Roseivirga sp. BDSF3-8: one gene and its partner. The protein of the gene in region 1 interacts with the protein of each later gene in a pairwise test. Links are inferred from orthologs where the notes say so. Each region holds a gene or a part of one and is shown on either strand. Other genes may lie near its edges.

Region 1 (4,720 bases):
CCGTGTCTAACACATCAACCACCGGTCTGCCCCGGTGCTTTCCGAAGTTGAAACACTCTATCTGCTTTTCGTTTCTTACGATTCTGCCGGCCAGATCGACCATGTTGCTGCACGTAAGCTGGTGCAGCATATCCATGTTATTCTCTATTCGACCTACCTTGTTACCCTTCAGGTCGGTGACGTCTTCGTTATTATATCTTTCTATCTGGGCCTTAAGTACCTCATAGCTGGCTATTGTATCAGCTTCGGCACTATGCGCATCATTCAGAGACTTATTGCAGTAAAATTTCAATGCGGCAGAAAGATTTCTTTTTTCCATCATATGAAAAATCTTCTGGGAATCAACCAGCTTACGGTTGCTTACATTGAAATCCACATCCACCCTGAGAAACTCTTCCACCAGCATAGGCACATCGAATTTAACAATGTTATAACCGGAAAGGTCTGCCCCTTCCAGAAACTTAGCTATATCCTTAGCCACCTGCTTAAAAGTAGGCTTGTCCTTTATATCCTCATCATATATGCCGTGAATCAGGCTTGTTTCATGAGGAATGGGGATAGTGGGATTTAACCGCATCGTTTTACTCTCTGTTTGCTGGTTAGGGAGCACCTTCAGAAAAGAAAGTTCGACTATACGGTCCTTTGAAATATTGGTACCTGTGGTTTCCAGATCGAAAAACACCAAAGGGTTTTTCAGATTTAAATGCATGTATAGGTAGTTTTGCTAAGAGTTTAGTTATTCAGGATCTTTTGGCTCAGTTCCTTTAGATCTAATCCATTGAAACTGCCCGACGACATCATCAGGAGGTTCTTATCATTCCATTTTTCGTTCGTCAGAAACTTCTCCAGCTCGTTTGTATCCGTAAAGTAGCGCACATCATCTCGTCCGAAAGCCTCGCGAATCTCAGCTTCTGTAAACAGAGCCAGCTTTTTGTGAGCCACAGTATCCGGATTTACGTATACCATAGGCACATCAGTTTCATTGAATGTATTCTGGTAGGTCTTTAGAAAGTCAGGGTTGAGGCTGCTAAATGTATGTAGCTCTATACAGGCAAAAAGGGTACGGTCAGGATACTGAGCTTTAAGTGCTTTCGTAGTCGCATCCAGTTTGCTCGGTGAGTGGGCGTAATCCTTATAGATTGCAACACTACCGTTATTGTCCACCAGTTCCATACGCTTACTGGCCCCCTTAAAGGTCCTTATCGCCTGGTAGAATTGTGTGCCTGTAATGCCAATCCGCTTACATACCTTTTTGGCAGCACTGATATTCTGCATGTTATGATGCCCAAACACCTGCAAGGGAACCTCTCCGCTGTCCGTCTGAAGATACGTTACCCCTTCCTTTATCTTATGGGCATGTGATTTATACTCAATCTTCGTCACATCCTCACGCTCCTTATTACCAATTACGGTAGCCATAGGGTCTTCCTCACAGTAGATGATCACACCCGCCTTGGGGGTGGCATCAGCAAACAAGTCAAATTGGCGAACGTAATTATCCACATTAGGGAAGACATTGATGTGATCCCAACTGATTCCGCTTATCAGACCAATGTGGTGCTGGTATTTCAGGAATTTCGGCGTTGGATCTATAGGACTGGATAAGTATTCATCACCTTCAATAATAATGATAGGCGCATCGCTGATCTTAACGCTGTTTGGAAAACCTTCAAGGCTGGCACCCACCAGGTAATCGAATTCCTGCTTATGAAAGCGTAAAACGTGCATCACCATCGATGTGATGGTCGTTTTACCATGGCTTCCTGCTATTACAATGCGCTGCTTGTCCTTACTTTGCTCGTACACATATTCAGGAAAGGAATACACAGGAACCCCCACTTCCCTCGCCTTCAACAGCTCAGGGTTATCCTCCTTGGCATGCATGCCCAGAATCACTGCATCCAGATCACTGGTGATCTTTTCCGGTTGCCACCCTTCTTGTTCCGGTAGTAAGCCGTATTCTTCCAGGCGACTTCGGGATGGATCAAAAAACAAATCGTCCGATCCCGATACTTCATGCCCCATTTCCATTAACGCAATGGCAAGGTTATGCATTACGCTGCCTCCTATGGCAATAAAATGTACTTTCTGCGAATTTTCCTCCATTAAGAAATTATTTTTGCGGCCGTTTCATTCATCCGGTCAGTTTACGGTATACATCATCGCGAGCAGTGAGTGCTCCTACGGCCGACGGCCCAAATTTAGTGCTTTTTTGCGTGAATGTCTTGTGGATAAGTGAATAACACTGTGGATAACCATAGTTTTTACTGTGGAAAAGATGAGCTTATGTCACTCTTCTTTTTTTGTACGTTTACAAAATTGAAAACTTCAATAATACAGCTATGTTTGCCAGCTTGTTAACCCGACACAGGATCATATAAAAACTCAGGTACTATTGGAATCTCAAAAAAGAAGGGCGGATCGAAGTGAAGGAGTGGGAAAAAAGAGATTGTTTCCCTCAGAAATGAATGACCAATTGGGCAAGGTACCTCCGCAGGCTACCGAACTCGAACAGGCAGTACTGGGGGCATTGATGCTTGAGAAAGAAGCTCTTACCGATGTGGTGGATATTCTTAAGCCCGAATCTTTCTATAAAGATGCACATCAGGAAATCTACCGGGCCATCATTGAGCTTTTTAATAAAGCAGAACCGGTAGATTTGCTCACAGTTACCTCCCAGCTCAGGAAAAACGGTAAACTCGAGCTGGTAGGAGGGCCTTATTACATAACAGAGCTTACCACCAGGGTTAACTCTGCCGCTAATATCGAGTATCACGCACGCATTATAGCGGAAAATGCTATCAAGCGTGAGATGATCCACATTGCCGGAGAGATTCAAAAGGAAGCCTTTGAAGACAGCACCGATGTGTTTCAATTGCTTGATAAGATGCAGCAGGCTCTTTTTGATGTTTCTGAGGCCAATATCAAACGAAATTATGCCGATATGCGGAGCATAATGCGGCAGGCTATTGACGAGCTCGAGGCTCGTAAGCTCCATACAGACGGCCTTACCGGTGTACCCAGCGGGTTCACCTCCCTTGACCGGGTTACCTCCGGTTGGCAGCGCTCCGACCTTGTTATTATTGCCGCACGTCCTGCCATGGGTAAAACTGCATTCGTAGTTTCTGCCATGCGTAATGCCGCTGTAGAATTCGGTCATGCCGTAGCTATATTCTCTCTTGAGATGAGCAACGTCCAGCTAGTAAACAGGATGATCTCCGCCGAAGCCCAGCTTGAGTCAGAGAAAATTAAGAAAGGTAACCTTGAAGAGTACGAATGGGAGCAACTCGTACATAAAACCGGTCGTCTTGCTGATGCCCCGATATTTATCGATGATACGCCGGCCCTGTCCATTCTCGAACTTAGGGCCAAGTGTCGTCGCCTTAAAGCTCAGCATGATATACAGCTCATTATCATTGACTACCTCCAGCTCATGAGCGGCGACTCATCCAAAAACTCAGGGTCAAACCGTGAGCAGGAGATCGCCTCCATTTCCCGTGCCTTAAAAAACCTGGCTAAAGAACTTAATGTACCTGTTATAGCGCTGAGCCAGCTAAGCCGTGCTGTGGAAACCAGGGGAGGAGATAAGCGCCCTATGCTTTCCGACCTCAGGGAATCAGGATCGATAGAGCAGGATGCTGACATGGTAATGTTCCTTTACCGTCCTGAATACTACGGTATTACTGAAGATGAAAATGGGGCCCCAACCCAGGGAGTCGGAGAAGTGATTATTGCTAAACACCGTAATGGCGGTCTGGACACAATCCCTCTTCGCTTTATCGGTAAGTATACCCGTTTTACTGACCTTGACGCTCCAGGCGTAGTAGGCAGCAGCTTCCCTCAGACATTCCAGTCTTCTGCCAATCCATCACAAGGCAGTGCCCTTACTATGGGAAGCCGGGTGAACCCTTCCGACGGAAACCCGGCCTCCGGTGGCGGCTTGCCATTCGATGGGGGAGGAGAGGCGCCCTTCTGAAATAGGTATATTTATTTAAAGAGTCTAAAACCGTCTGCACAACAGACGGTTTTTTTCTTATAAAAAGCATGCTATTATTTGCAGTAACAAAACCAAACACGATGAAAGCACTTTTTTTAACGGATCAAACAGACAATCACCTAAGAATCGGGGACATAGATAAACCGGAGCCAGCTAAGGGGGAGGCCCTTATCAAAATAAAAGCTTCAGCATTAAACCATCGCGACCAATGGATGCGGGAAGGAAAATACCCCGGCATCCGGTATGAAACCATTCTAGGAAGCGATGCCTCCGGCATAGTTGAGAAGGTAAATGGCGAAGGCGCTGAATGGGAAGGAAGACATGTTGTTATCAACCCAAATATAGGCTGGGGAGAGGACCCCAGCGTACAGAAAAGTGATTACAGTATATTAGGAATGCCGGTAAATGGCACTATGGCAGAATATGTATCTGTGCCTGTAGACCGGTTAAAAGAAATTCCCTCCCATCTTAACTTTTCACAAGCTGCAAGTTTACCTCTGGCAGGCCTTACAGCGTACCGAGCCCTCTTTACCCACGGGAAGCTGCAAAAAGGCCAGCACGTACTTATCAATGGCATCGGCGGTGGTGTGGCTCAGATGGCTTTCATGTTCGCCAAGGCAGCCGGTGCCACCGTATCCGTTACCTCCGGCACTCAGGAAAAGCTTGATCTGATGAAAAAGAAGGGAGCTGCCGGCACATATAATTATAAAGAAGATAATTGGG
Region 2 (12,620 bases), 1.3 Mb from region 1 along the record:
AGAAACTTATGCTGAAAAGGGCTTGCTTCTAATGGGTAATATTGAATATGATGATAAGATAACCATGTTGGAAACGGCAATTACTGCCGAAACAGCCCAGCAGAAACACAGAGAAGCTTTTGACCATCAACAACAGCTATCCCTCTTAATGTCCTCGGACGAAACGGAGAAGTATGCAAATGAACTATCAAATGCCTATGAGTCTTTAGGAGAAAGGCTTACGCTGTCTAACAAGCTTTCGGAACTGCAATAACTACCAGATAACAAAAGCCCACTGACTCATTCAGTGGGGCTTTTGTTTTTCAAAACCTGAATAAAGCCTACTCCTCGCTGCTTACAGGCTCATCTTCCATAAGTCGGTTGAGTACTCGGATAGCAGCTTTTGAAATGATTGTACCAGGGCCAAATACTTCTGCCACACCTTTATCTTTCAATTCCTGGTAATCGCGCGAAGGGATTACACCCCCTGCTACAACCATGATGTCATCGCGGCCAAGCTCCCGGAGAGCTTCGATAAGCTGAGGCACCAGTGTTTTATGCCCTCCTGCCAAACTGGATGCCCCTACAATATGCACATCATTTTCAGCTGCCTGTCTTGCCACCTCTTCAGGGGTTTGAAAAAGTGGCCCTATGTCAACGTCAAAGCCCAGATCAGCAAAACTTGTGGCAATCACTTTTGCACCCCTGTCATGTCCGTCCTGTCCCATTTTAGCAACCATAATCCTGGGGCGGCGACCTTCTTCCCTGGAAAATCTGTCGGCAAGTTCCCGTGCTTCTTTAAAAGTGTCTTCTTCTTCAGCTTCGCGGGAGTACACACCTGATATGGATTTTATAACCGCCTTGTGGCGGCCAAACTCTTTTTCCATAGCTTCAGAAATCTCTCCCAGGCTGGCACGATTACGGGCTGCTTCTATGGCTAATTCAAGCAGATTTCCTTCTCCGGTACGCGCACAGGTGGTGATAGCCTCAAGTGATTCCTGAACCTTCTCATTGTTCCGGTCAGCCTTCATTTTATTGAGGCGTTCTATTTGTGACTTCCTTACCGCAGTATTATCCACTTCAAGAAGGTCGATACTTGTTTCTTCTTCAGTCTGGTAGCGGTTTACACCAACAATGACGTCTTTTGTACTGTCTATACGCGCCTGCTTTCTGGCGGCAGCCTCTTCGATACGCATTTTAGGCAGCCCGCTTTCTATAGCTTTAGCCATGCCGCCCATTTCCTCTACTTCCTGTATCAGATCCCAGGCCTTACGCATTATCTGGTCCGTGAGAAACTCAACATAGTATGACCCTCCCCAGGGGTCAACTGTACGTGTAATGCCTGTTTCTTCCTGCAGGTAAAGTTGAGTATTTCGGGCTATCCTTGCTGAGAAATCAGTAGGAAGCGCTATGGCTTCATCCAACGCATTAGTGTGAAGTGACTGGGTATTCCCCATCGCTGCCGCGAGGGCCTCCACACAAGTACGGGTAACGTTATTGAAAGGATCCTGCTCGGTCAGGCTCCAGCCTGATGTCTGGCTGTGAGCACGCAGGGCCATGCTTTTAGGGTTTTCCGGATTAAAAGGTTTTACCAGTCTGGCCCAAAGAATTCTGGCGGCCCGCATTTTGGCTATTTCCATGAAGTGATTCATGCCTACCGCCCAGAAAAAGGAAAGCCTGGGAGCAAATTCATCTACTTTAAGGCCCGCCTTTATACCCGTACGTAAATACTCCAGGCCATCCGCCAGTGTATATGCCAGCTCAATGTCTGCTGTGGCACCAGCTTCCTGCATATGGTATCCGCTAATGCTGATACTGTTAAATTTTGGCATGTGCCGGGATGTATAGGCAAAAATATCAGCAATGATACGTACACTCGGAGCCGGAGGGTATATATAGGTGTTACGCACCATAAACTCTTTGAAAATATCGTTCTGAATGGTGCCACTCAGCTGCTCAGGTTTTACACCCTGCTCCTCCGCTGCCACAATATAGAAGGCCATCACCGGAATGACCGCACCGTTCATCGTCATAGATACTGACATTTTATCAAGTGGGATGCGATCGAACAGGATCTTCATGTCAAGCACCGAATCCACAGCTACGCCCGCCTTTCCCACGTCGCCTACCACCCGTGCATGATCTGAATCATACCCGCGGTGAGTAGCCAGGTCAAACGCCACCGAAAGACCTTTCTGACCGGCGGCCAGGTTTCTTCTATAAAAGGCATTTGATTCTTCTGCGGTCGAAAACCCTGCATATTGGCGGATGGTCCATGGCCTCGTAACATACATAGTGCTGTAAGGGCCCCGCAGGTAGGGAGGAAGTCCTGATTGAAATCCAATATGCTCGGCAGGACTCAGGTGATCAGGCGTTATTATCGGGGGTACCTCTATTCCTTCGGCGGTTTTCCAGTCTGCTATAACATTTTTATGTTCAGGTTTTTTAGCTGAAACCCCTTCCCATTTGAAATTTTTGAAATCAGGTCTCATCGTCTAGTTGTTTTTTGATTTGGAAAGCACTTTCTCCTGTATTTGCTCCAGGATTTCTATGGCATTGCTTTTACGGTGTATCAGGTAATCGAAAAGCCCTGCATATCCCTCTTCGAGCGCTTCTGGTGGTCCGGCAAGTATAAGTAGTTTTCCCTTGCACCCAGACCTGAACTTTTCGGCCGCTTGGCGCGCATTATGTCTGTAATCCTCATCAGAGCCACAGAAAACAATGATGTCAGCCCGCTGCTGACCGGCTTTCTTTGCATTCTCTTTTACATTATCCACTATCATTTCATCCAGTGAGCCGAAGCCGGCACTGGCAAAAAAGCCAGTGGCAAAAGAGGCCCGGGCTTTGGCCATAGCTGTATTAGATAATAGAATAGGCTCAATATTCGGACGGTGTTCGCGTCCCATGCGCTTAACAAACTTCTCCGTTTTAAGCCTTAATTGCTCAAACGGCCAGGCTCCACGATAGGGAGTAAGTACCGGCCCTTCTTCGCCCGGAGTATACTTTTTTAGCTTGAGGGCATCGGGATCCAGGATCTCACTTGCATTGGCATATTGGTTGACCCCAACAAAGACATCCCGGCGGGAGGCAGTCTTAACTTTTCGGGCGTTAGCGCCTTTTTCTACCTGATCTTGTATATAGCCACTGTGGTAAGCTTTCACAAAGCCACCCAGCTCCTCCATTTCAAGAAATATTTTCCAGGCATTATTGGCAATATCGTCTGTCAGGCTCTCTATATAATATGAGCCCGCTGCAGGGTCCACCACCTTATTCAGGTAGCTTTCTTCTTTGAGTATAAGGGAAACATTCCTGCTGATTCTGGTGCTGAAAGAACTGACAGGCCGGAAAATTTCATCGTAGGGAATAACATGCAGCGAATTGCACCCTCCTATGATGGCGGACATGGCTTCGGTGGTATTACGAAGCATGTTTGTATGAGGGTCAAATAGTGTTTTATCAAACCTGGCCGTGTTGACGTGTAGATAAATGTCATCACCGGTAAAAGAGGTTAATCCGTAAGCGTGAGCCAGTTTAGTTACCAGAAAGCGAAGGGCCCGTAGTTTGGCTATTTCCAGGAAAAACTCGCGACCGCACCGGACTGACAGAACCAGGTTATGAAAGAGTATTTCCGGGCTGAAATCAGATTCCGATAGCCGGTCAATCAATTCTGTAACGGCACTTATCATCATGGCCGTTTCAACCACCGTATCAGCTCCAGATTCATGAAAAACAGAACCGGAAACAGTCAACCCTCTGAATCCCGGCATGGTACTGCTGGTATCCATGATGTTCTTCAGTAGGGCAAAGGACTTCTCATTAAGGTTATTCTGTGTGAGTAGCGGGTAGAAGGGATCATACTTCAGAAACCCTCTTACCTCTTCTGCAGGTAAGTCCTGGCTTACAATGTATTTAAGGTAGTTTTTTATGCAAACGAGCGTAGTTGGCCCACCGGTAAAGGATACGTGACAGTACTGAGGCATAATGTCGCGCATGAGGTCATCAAAGTTGAGGTCTGCATCTTTTTGCAGGTCAAAAATGATTCCGTCAGCGCCATTCTCCAGCGCCTTTAGAGCCATGTGATTGGCCTCCTTTTCTGAGGCAAGTGGTATTAGCTCATAATTGGTCCAGTGCCGGGCCTCAGGTTCAGGCCCTTCATAAGGAGTATGTCTGCCGTAGCGATCGGCAGCGCCCTCGGGGGCGGATGTGTAGAGAGGCTTTATAGGGATTCCCTCATAGCAGATACTGGTAAGTTTATCCAGCGAGGCCCCTTTCAGGTCTTTCTCTGCTTTGGTACGCCATTCTTCAGGGGTGATTTCCTTGAAGTACTCTTTGAGTTGCAGGTTTTTATCCGATTCCGACATGAAAAAGCGCTAAAGTCATTTGTCAATACCAAATTCAAAAGAATGAATATCGAGTCAAAGTTACGGTTTTTGGTCTATCCGCAAAGAAAACCTTACAGGCAATAACGACCCGAAATACGAGATACTAACAGTGTTTCGGAAGTATATACAAAAGATGAATTTTTTCTTGCGAACACTTTTAATTTAATCCTTACCCATCGCAGCTATTCTGAACAAGTGATATTTCTCTTCCCAAATAATAGCAGAATGCTGATTTTTGTTTCATTCCCTGAAAATCTAGGTTTAAATCAAATGAAATACTATTTTTGTCGCCTATTTCACCCAGCGACTGTAAAGCTCTGATAGGTAAGATTAATTGCATTGCATTTTTAACTTGTATTTTTTGGCTTTGGTGTATCAAAAAACGAATAATTTTTAAAGCATAAATTCGCATATTCTGGTATTAGCCACATTCGATAAAGTCAAGCGCAATGAGGTTTTTTTATCTTTAAAATTTTTAACAATTTTGTTTTCCCCTTACATATTAAGGGTCTAAAAAAACACTAATCCATTTCTTTCTGGCCGATGCAACTTGACTGTCATTCAGTATGGAATAATTGTCTCCGCTACATAAAGGCTAGTACCAGTGAGCAAAGCTTCAGGACTTGGTTTATGCCAATAGTTCCGCTTAAACTGGTAGATCAGGTACTTACAATTCAAGTACCGAGTCAGTTCTTTTATGAGTGGCTGGAGGAGCATTATGTCCATTTGCTACGCGGAGCAATTGACCAGGTACTGGGTAAAGAGGGTCGCCTCGAATATTCGGTTATCGTGGACCAGGGCTCGGCTACCAGCCAGCCCTATACGGTTAATTATCCCGAGAAAAATACCAGTAAGCAAAATGGTACTGCTGCCAGTAACTATAGGCAAAACGGCAGTAATTTTAGCACACCACAGCAGGAGGCATCAGCGCCCGCTAAGCCGCATGATCCTCAGCTCAATCCTAATTATACTTTTGACACCTTTGTAGAGGGAGACTGTAACCGATTAGGGAGGTCAGCCGGATACGCTGTAGCGCAAAAGCCCGGTGTAACCTCGTTTAACCCACTTATGGTTTACGGAGGTGTCGGACTTGGAAAAACTCACTTGGTTCAGGCAATCGGTAACGAGATTAAGCGAGACCTGCCCGACAGACGTATTTATTATGTCTCTTCCGAAAAGTTCACGAATCAATTTATAGAAGCGTTAAGGAATAACCGGGTTCAGGATTTCTCAAACTTCTTCCTGGAAATGGATGTGCTTATCCTGGATGATGTTCAGTTTCTGGCGAATAAGGAGAAGACCCAAGAGATATTCTTCCATATCTTTAACCACCTTCACCAGTCTGGCAAGCAGATAATAATGACTAGCGATTGCCCTCCGCGAGACCTGCGTGGTCTGCAGGAGCGGTTATTAAGTCGCTTTAAGTGGGGCCTTACAGCTGACCTTCAGCAGCCTGATCTGGAAACGCGAATTGCCATTATCCAAAAGAAAATGCAGGCTGATGGTATCGATATTCCTGATGATGTGATCGAGTACCTCGCTTATAGCGTGGATACTAATATTCGTGAACTGGAAGGGGTGATAATCAGCCTTATTGCCCATGCTTCTCTTAACAGACGGGAGATAGATCTGGAGCTGGCAAAGCAGTGCCTGAAGCATATTGTTTCGGATATAGAGACAGAAGTGGGAGTGGACTTTATTCAAAAGACGGTCTCTGAGTTTTTCAACATCAGCCTGGATGATATGAAGGCCAAGACACGTAAAAAAGAGATCGTTATTGCCAGGCAGGTGGCGATGTACTTCTGCAAAGAATACACCAATCATAGCCTTAAGTCAATAGGTTTCCACTTTGGTGGGCGTGACCATAGTACGGTTATTCATGCCGTACAGAGTGTAAACGACATGGTGACCATCGATAGCAAAATGAAAAATGCCGTGGAGTCACTTAAGAAGAAATTACGGGTCAGAGTTACTGTCTGAACCTGCCCCTCTACGGCCTAATGGTCGTAAGGTTAGGAAAATAAAGAAGAGGCTGTCTCAAAAGGCAGCCTCTTTCTTTTTATTCAAAATATAATTTTGAATTTGGTAAACTACCGCGGGATTATACCGGGCCGCGTTCGGTCCCGTGGTTACCATTGTCGCGAAGTTTGTACCGGGTCGCGTCCGACTTCGCTATGTAGAGTGTTTGAAGCAATTCTCCAAATATTGTTTGGTATCAAAAAAGTCCTTACTACTTTTGAGACAGCCCTTTCTTTATTTTAAAACACAAAGCTGTAATACCCCCTGACTCCACGGGTGTTTACACCTTCTACAATCACTCTGCCGCGAATACCTAACAGCATGCTTTCCAAATCCTCCGGAGAATCTACCGGCTTGCGATTTACCGCGGTTACCACAAAGCCCTCTTCAAAACCCATCTGGCGAATAAGGCCGGTGCGGATTTGGCTGATGCGTACACCATTCTCGATATTTCTTTTTCGCTTTTCGGCATTACTTAGTGACTCAAGTTCAGCACCAAGCTTATCTGAGGTGTAAAACTCTTTACGTACCAGACTTGTGCTGCCGTCACGATTCGTTAGTAAAAGTGAAGTGCTGCTTAATTTACCTTTTCTCTTATACGTCACAGGTACTTTATCACCTGGAGAGTAGTAGCTTAGTGCCTCTGAATAGTTGCCGTGACTGCCGGTTTTTACTCCCCCCAGATCAAGAATAATATCCCCGCGCTGAAGGCCGGCTTTCTCTGCTGCTCCTCCTTCTTCCAGGTAGCTAATAACTACCCCCTCCGGCTCACGTACATCCAGTTGCCTCGCGATCTCTTCGTCTACTCCCACTACCTCAGCACCAATAAATGCCTTTTGTACAGTGCCGTAGTTGATAATGTCGTCTGCAATCTTTTTTGCTACGTCAGAGGGAACGGCGAATCCATACCCTGCATAGGAGCCGGTCTTTGAGATTATGGCTGTATTAATTCCGACTAACTCACCGGTACGGTTGACCAAGGCTCCGCCGCTGTTACCCGGGTTGATGGCCGCATCTGTTTGTATGAAGCTTTCCAGTGGGAAGCTGGTATTTCTCAGGATGTTAATCTGGCGGCCTTTTGCGGATACGATACCAGCGGTAACGGTAGAGGTAAGGTTAAATGGATTACCCACCGCCAGCACCCATTCACCCGTTTGAATGTCACGGCTTCGACCAACCTTAATTGCGGGAAGCCCTGAGGCTTCGACCTTTATTACCGCAAGGTCAGAAGATGGATCGCGGCCAACGATGCGAGCTTCATATGTTTTTTTATCATGGATAACTTCAAGCTGATCGGCCCCTTCCACCACATGGTTATTCGTGATAATGTACCCGTCAGAGGTATAGATCACGCCTGAGCCACTGTTGATCTGAGAGCCACCGCCACCTCCGAAGAAATATTCAAGCCAGCTATTTCTCCCATAGTCATTTTGTGTGATAGTTTTGATATATACCACACTTGGGGTGCTGTTGCGGGAGGCTTCGACAAAGTCATCCGGGACATTGCGTAGCTCTGGGCTAATAGAGGCCGGACAGTATTGGCTTGCCTGGTAAGCCGGCTGATCAGTTTCTGAATGAGCTACCGGGTAGGTAGTTGCCAATGACACATCCTGTTCTTCAGTAAGGTAATCATAGGTGTATGAGCCGCCAATTCCTGCCAGAAAGGCGACAAAAACGGTACGGATCAGTTGTTTCATAAACGAATTAGGTTGGGGGTTTCTAAATCTGATTTAAGTATCGCATTTATCAACGCAAAAAACATGCGCTTATGTCGGTTTTAACATATTTTAACCTCCCTAAGGCCGGAAACGCGATTTGGAAATGACATAATGCATTTCGTCATGTCGTTTTGACATTTTCTATACATTTGTACACATGGGAATACGTTCTTTTTTAAGCAAGCCACTGGCTGCATACGTTGTGCGCGATCAGAAAAAGTGGTCTTCACAACCTGCTGAAACCCAGGAGAAGGTTTTTAGAGAGTTAATCGAAAAAGGTTCTGAAACAGCCTTTGGCAGTGACCACGGCTTTGGGTCGGTGCGTCACTACGGAGATTTTAAAGAGCGCGTACCCATTCGGGATTATGAGGGGTTAAGGCCTTACGTTGATCGTATGGTGGGCGGAGAGGAGAGTGTTCTCTGGCCCGGAAAGCCCAGGTACCTGTCAAAAACCAGTGGAACCACATCAGGAGTCAAGTACATTCCTATTACTAAAGAGTCCATCCCTAATCATATCAACAGTGCGCGTAATGCCCTGCTTAGTTATGTGCATGAAACGGGTAATGGTCATTTTCTGGAGGGCAAACTGATATTTCTCAGCGGAAGCCCTGAGCTTACCGAGAAGAACGGAATCCCAGTTGGGCGCTTGTCCGGCATAGTCAATCATCATGTGCCCGGGTATCTGCGCACAAACCAGCTGCCCAGTTATGAAACCAACTGCATGGAGGACTGGGAAGAGAAGCTTGAAAAAATCATTGATGAGACGCTGGATAAGGACATGAGCCTTATTTCAGGTATTCCTCCCTGGGTGCAGATGTATTTTGACCGCATCAGAGAGCGAACGGGGGGGAAGAAGATAAAAGAGGTCTTTCCCAACTTTGGTCTGTTTGTATATGGCGGGGTGAATTTTGAGCCATACCGGGCTAAGCTTTATGAAAGTATTGGAGGTATGGTGGATAGTATAGAAACCTACCCTGCGAGCGAGGGTTTTATTGCTTACCAGGATACCCAGACTGAGCCAGGCTTGCTATTGCTTCTTAATCATGGCATATTTTATGAGTTTATTCCGGCAGAGGAGTTTTTTGACGATAATCCCCGGAGACTACGTATTGATGAGGTAGAGCTGGGTAAAAACTATGTGATTATACTTAATACGAATGCCGGGCTGTGGAGCTACAATATTGGTGATACTATAAAGTTTGTCTCAAAAGACCCCTACCGGCTGGTAGTAACGGGCCGGATCAAGCACTTTATTTCTGCCTTTGGAGAGCATGTAATAGGGGAGGAGGTAGAAAAAGCGATGCAATACGCTATGGAGCAACATCCTGGCGTTGAAGTAGTCGAGTTTACGGTAGCACCGCAGGTGACTCCTGCTGAAGGACTTCCGCTTCATGAGTGGTATGTGGAGTTTGCAAAAGAGCCGGAAAATAGGGAAGCATTCGAAAAAACATTAAATTCGCGATTGCAGGAATTGAACTCATATTATGATGACCTGATCTCAGGTAATATCCTGCGCAGCCTCCGGGTGATTTCGCTGCAAAAAGGAGCCTTTATAGGCTATATGCGGTCACAGGGAAAGCTTGGCGGCCAGAATAAAGTGCCCAGATTGTCTAATGACCGAAAGATCGCAGACAATTTACAGTCATACAGGCTGGAAACGAATTGAGTTTACATGAAGGAACAACATGAAGCCGGTCGCGGTGTAGCTATCCTTGGATCTACCGGAAGTATCGGAACCCAGGCGCTGGAAGTTATCGCCAATCACCCTGACCGCTTTGAGGTGATCGTACTTACTGCTCAGAACAATGCCGACCTGCTGATAAGCCAGGCCCTACAGTTCAAACCCCGGGCGGTGGTAATTGGTAATGAGTCCCTTTACGACAAAGTATTTGCTGCACTGGACCCTCAGGACATCCAGGTGTATGCCGGCACCAAGGCTCTGGCCGGTGTGGTGGAGATGGATAGTATAGATATTGTACTTACGGCACTTGTAGGCTATGCCGGCCTTATTCCCACCCTCAGGGCCATTGATGCAGGTAAACATATAGCCCTTGCTAATAAGGAAACACTGGTAGTGGCTGGTGAGCTGGTAACCGAGCGCGCCAAAGAAAAGGGGGTGAACATATACCCTGTTGATTCTGAGCACAGTGCTATTTTTCAATGCATCGTAGGAGAGTTTCATAACCCTATCGAAAAGATTATCCTTACTGCCAGCGGCGGGCCATTCAGGGGAAGAAATACTGAATTTTTACAAACAGTTAAAAAGGAGCAGGCCCTTAAGCACCCGAACTGGGATATGGGGGCGAAGATAACGATTGACTCAGCAAGCCTGATGAATAAAGGCCTTGAGGTGATCGAAGCAAAATGGCTGTTTGGCCTTGATACCTCCCAGATTGATGTGGTGGTGCACCCGCAGTCCATTATTCATTCGATGGTGCAATTCACTGATGGTAGTATAAAAGCCCAAATGGGACTTCCGGATATGAAACTGCCTATTCAGTTTGCGCTGACATATCCTGAGCGATATACCACTGATTTTCCCCGGTTTGATTTTACGGACTATCCCAGCCTGACATTTGAGAAGCCTGACATGGAAACATTCAAAAATCTTGGTCTGGCTTTTGATGCGTTGAAGCAGGGTGGTAATAAGCCATGTGTACTAAACGCGGCCAACGAGATAGCCGTAGAGGAATTTTTACGGGACAGAATAGGTTTTCTGGATATGCCGGACATAGTAGGTGCCTGCTTGTCCAAAATATCCCACATAGAAAAACCTGGTCTGGAAGATTACGTGGAGACAGATAAAGAAACCAGAATTTTAGCTAAAGAACTAATTAATTAAATGGGTACAGTAATAATGGTAGCGCAATTGGTGCTGGCACTCGTGATCCTTATCGGATTGCACGAGTTCGGCCATATGATTGCCGCTAAAGCATTCGGGATGCGTGTGGAAAAGTTTTACATAGGCTTCCCTCCCAAACTCTTCGGATTTAAAAAGGGTGAAACAGAGTATTCCCTGGGAGCCATTCCACTGGGTGGTTTTGTGAAAATCACAGGGATGATAGACGAATCACTCGATACTGAATCTCTGAGTAAAGAACCTGAGCCTTACGAGTTCCGGGCAAAGCCTGCCTGGCAGCGCCTTATCGTTATGCTGGGTGGTATCATCATGAATGTGATTCTGGGTGTGCTCGTTTTTATCGGGATTACCTATTATTACGGTGAAACCGATGTACCCAAAGAGGAAATATACAAGTACGGTATTCAGGCAGAAGACCTGGGGCAGCAACTTGGCTTTGAGACAGGTGACAAGATCATCGCTGTTAACGGGGCTGACTATGAAAACTTCAGCGACCTGGTCAATATGCAGATATTCTTTGAAGAGCAACTGAAGTATACGGTAGTCCGGGGTGATGATACTCTCAAGATTGGTGTGCCTTCAGATTTTCTCGATCAGCTTTCTGAGTCTAAAAGTTTCATCACCTACCGGTGGCCATTCCGTATCGGCAGGGTGGAAGGTGGCTCATTTGCCGATGAAGCCGGATTGAAACCAGATGATAAGATCATTGCGATTAATGGAGAAAAGGTAGCGCTGTTTGACGAATTGCAGGCAGCTCTGCAAAATAATGCAGGGCAGGAAGTCAGTTTGAAGGTAGAAAGGGATGATGAGGTGATTACTCTTCAGTCGGAGGTAAGTGAAACAGGTACCCTGGGCTTTTATCCGGTAAGTGAAGGACTTCAGAGTACGCGCAACTTTTCTTTAGGAGAGTCAATTCCCATTGGTACAAAATTAGCCTTTAGCCAAATCGGCCTTCAGGTAAAAGCTTTCGGTAAAATGTTTGCCGGTGATATAGATCCACGCAAAAGCATGAGTGGCCCGATTAAAATTGCACAGTCTTTCGGCGAGGACTGGATATGGTCACGATTCTGGGGGCTGGTTGGCCTTATCAGTATGGTACTGGCATTTATGAACCTGCTACCGATACCTGCTTTGGACGGAGGGCATGTTGCCTTCCTGAGCTACGAGATTATCAGTGGACGCAAACCATCAGATAAGTTTTTGGAGAATGCCCAGAAGGTAGGTATGGTGCTGTTGTTGGCACTTATGGCTTTCATACTTGGTAATGACATCATATCAGTTATCTGATAGAAGTTATTTCAGCAAAAAGCCCCGCTCTCCTGTGGAAAGCGGGGCTTTTTTTATGACTGCTTCAGGGCATGCACAAGGAGCAACACCCAGGCAGCGATAAAGGCTGTGCCGCCAATTGGTGTAATAGCCCCCAGCCAGCGCTGACCGGAGAGGCAAAGAATGTACAAAGATCCACTAAAAATTATGATGCCGGCAATCATGAGCCATCCGGACCATAGTAGTGCTGAGGGAGGTGTTTTAGTGGCTATCAGGCCGATAAATAACAATGCTAGCGTATGATAGAACTGGTATTTGACAGCTGTTTCAAAGGTGTCCATGCGGCCTGCCGCCTCAAGTTTGGGTGCCAGGGCGTGTGCGCCAAATGCACCAATT

What was found.
Region 2: the proteins of dnaB (region 1) and dnaA interact in binary tests that used the Escherichia coli proteins (3 or more experiments, as listed by UniProt). The link is inferred for Roseivirga sp. BDSF3-8 from one-to-one orthologs.

What each region holds. Positions count from the first base shown.
Region 1 is NZ_JBGNFV010000001.1:5,047,118-5,051,837, reverse strand. Bases 1,773-4,720 are described here. They hold dnaB (replicative DNA helicase), read left to right. Parts: upstream 1,773-2,464; coding sequence 2,465-3,976; downstream 3,977-4,720. Other genes in these bases: AB9P05_RS20900 (zinc-binding alcohol dehydrogenase family protein), read left to right, coding at 4,078-4,720; murC (UDP-N-acetylmuramate--L-alanine ligase), read right to left, coding at 1,773-2,106. In the rest of the region: AB9P05_RS20915 (exonuclease domain-containing protein), read right to left, coding at 1-709; more of murC, read right to left, coding at 733-1,772. UniProt on the Escherichia coli protein: The main replicative DNA helicase, it participates in initiation and elongation during chromosome replication. Travels ahead of the DNA replisome, separating dsDNA into templates for DNA synthesis.
Region 2 is NZ_JBGNFV010000001.1:3,737,701-3,750,320, forward strand. The notes cover bases 4,319-7,122. They hold dnaA (chromosomal replication initiator protein DnaA), read left to right. Parts: upstream 4,319-4,904; coding sequence 4,905-6,341; downstream 6,342-7,122. Other genes in these bases: AB9P05_RS15865 (methylmalonyl-CoA mutase family protein), read right to left, coding at 4,319-4,340; AB9P05_RS15875 (S1C family serine protease), read right to left, coding at 6,620-7,122. Outside these bases: AB9P05_RS15855 (tetratricopeptide repeat protein), read left to right, coding at 1-253; scpA (methylmalonyl-CoA mutase), read right to left, coding at 321-2,471; more of AB9P05_RS15865, read right to left, coding at 2,475-4,318; more of AB9P05_RS15875, read right to left, coding at 7,123-8,077; AB9P05_RS15880 (GH3 auxin-responsive promoter family protein), read left to right, coding at 8,256-9,764; AB9P05_RS15885 (1-deoxy-D-xylulose-5-phosphate reductoisomerase), read left to right, coding at 9,771-10,940; RIP metalloprotease RseP, read left to right, coding at 10,941-12,245; AB9P05_RS15895 (DUF423 domain-containing protein), read right to left, coding at 12,299-12,620. UniProt on the Escherichia coli protein: Plays an essential in the initiation and regulation of chromosomal replication. Binds in an ATP-dependent fashion to the origin of replication (oriC) to initiate formation of the DNA replication initiation complex once per cell cycle.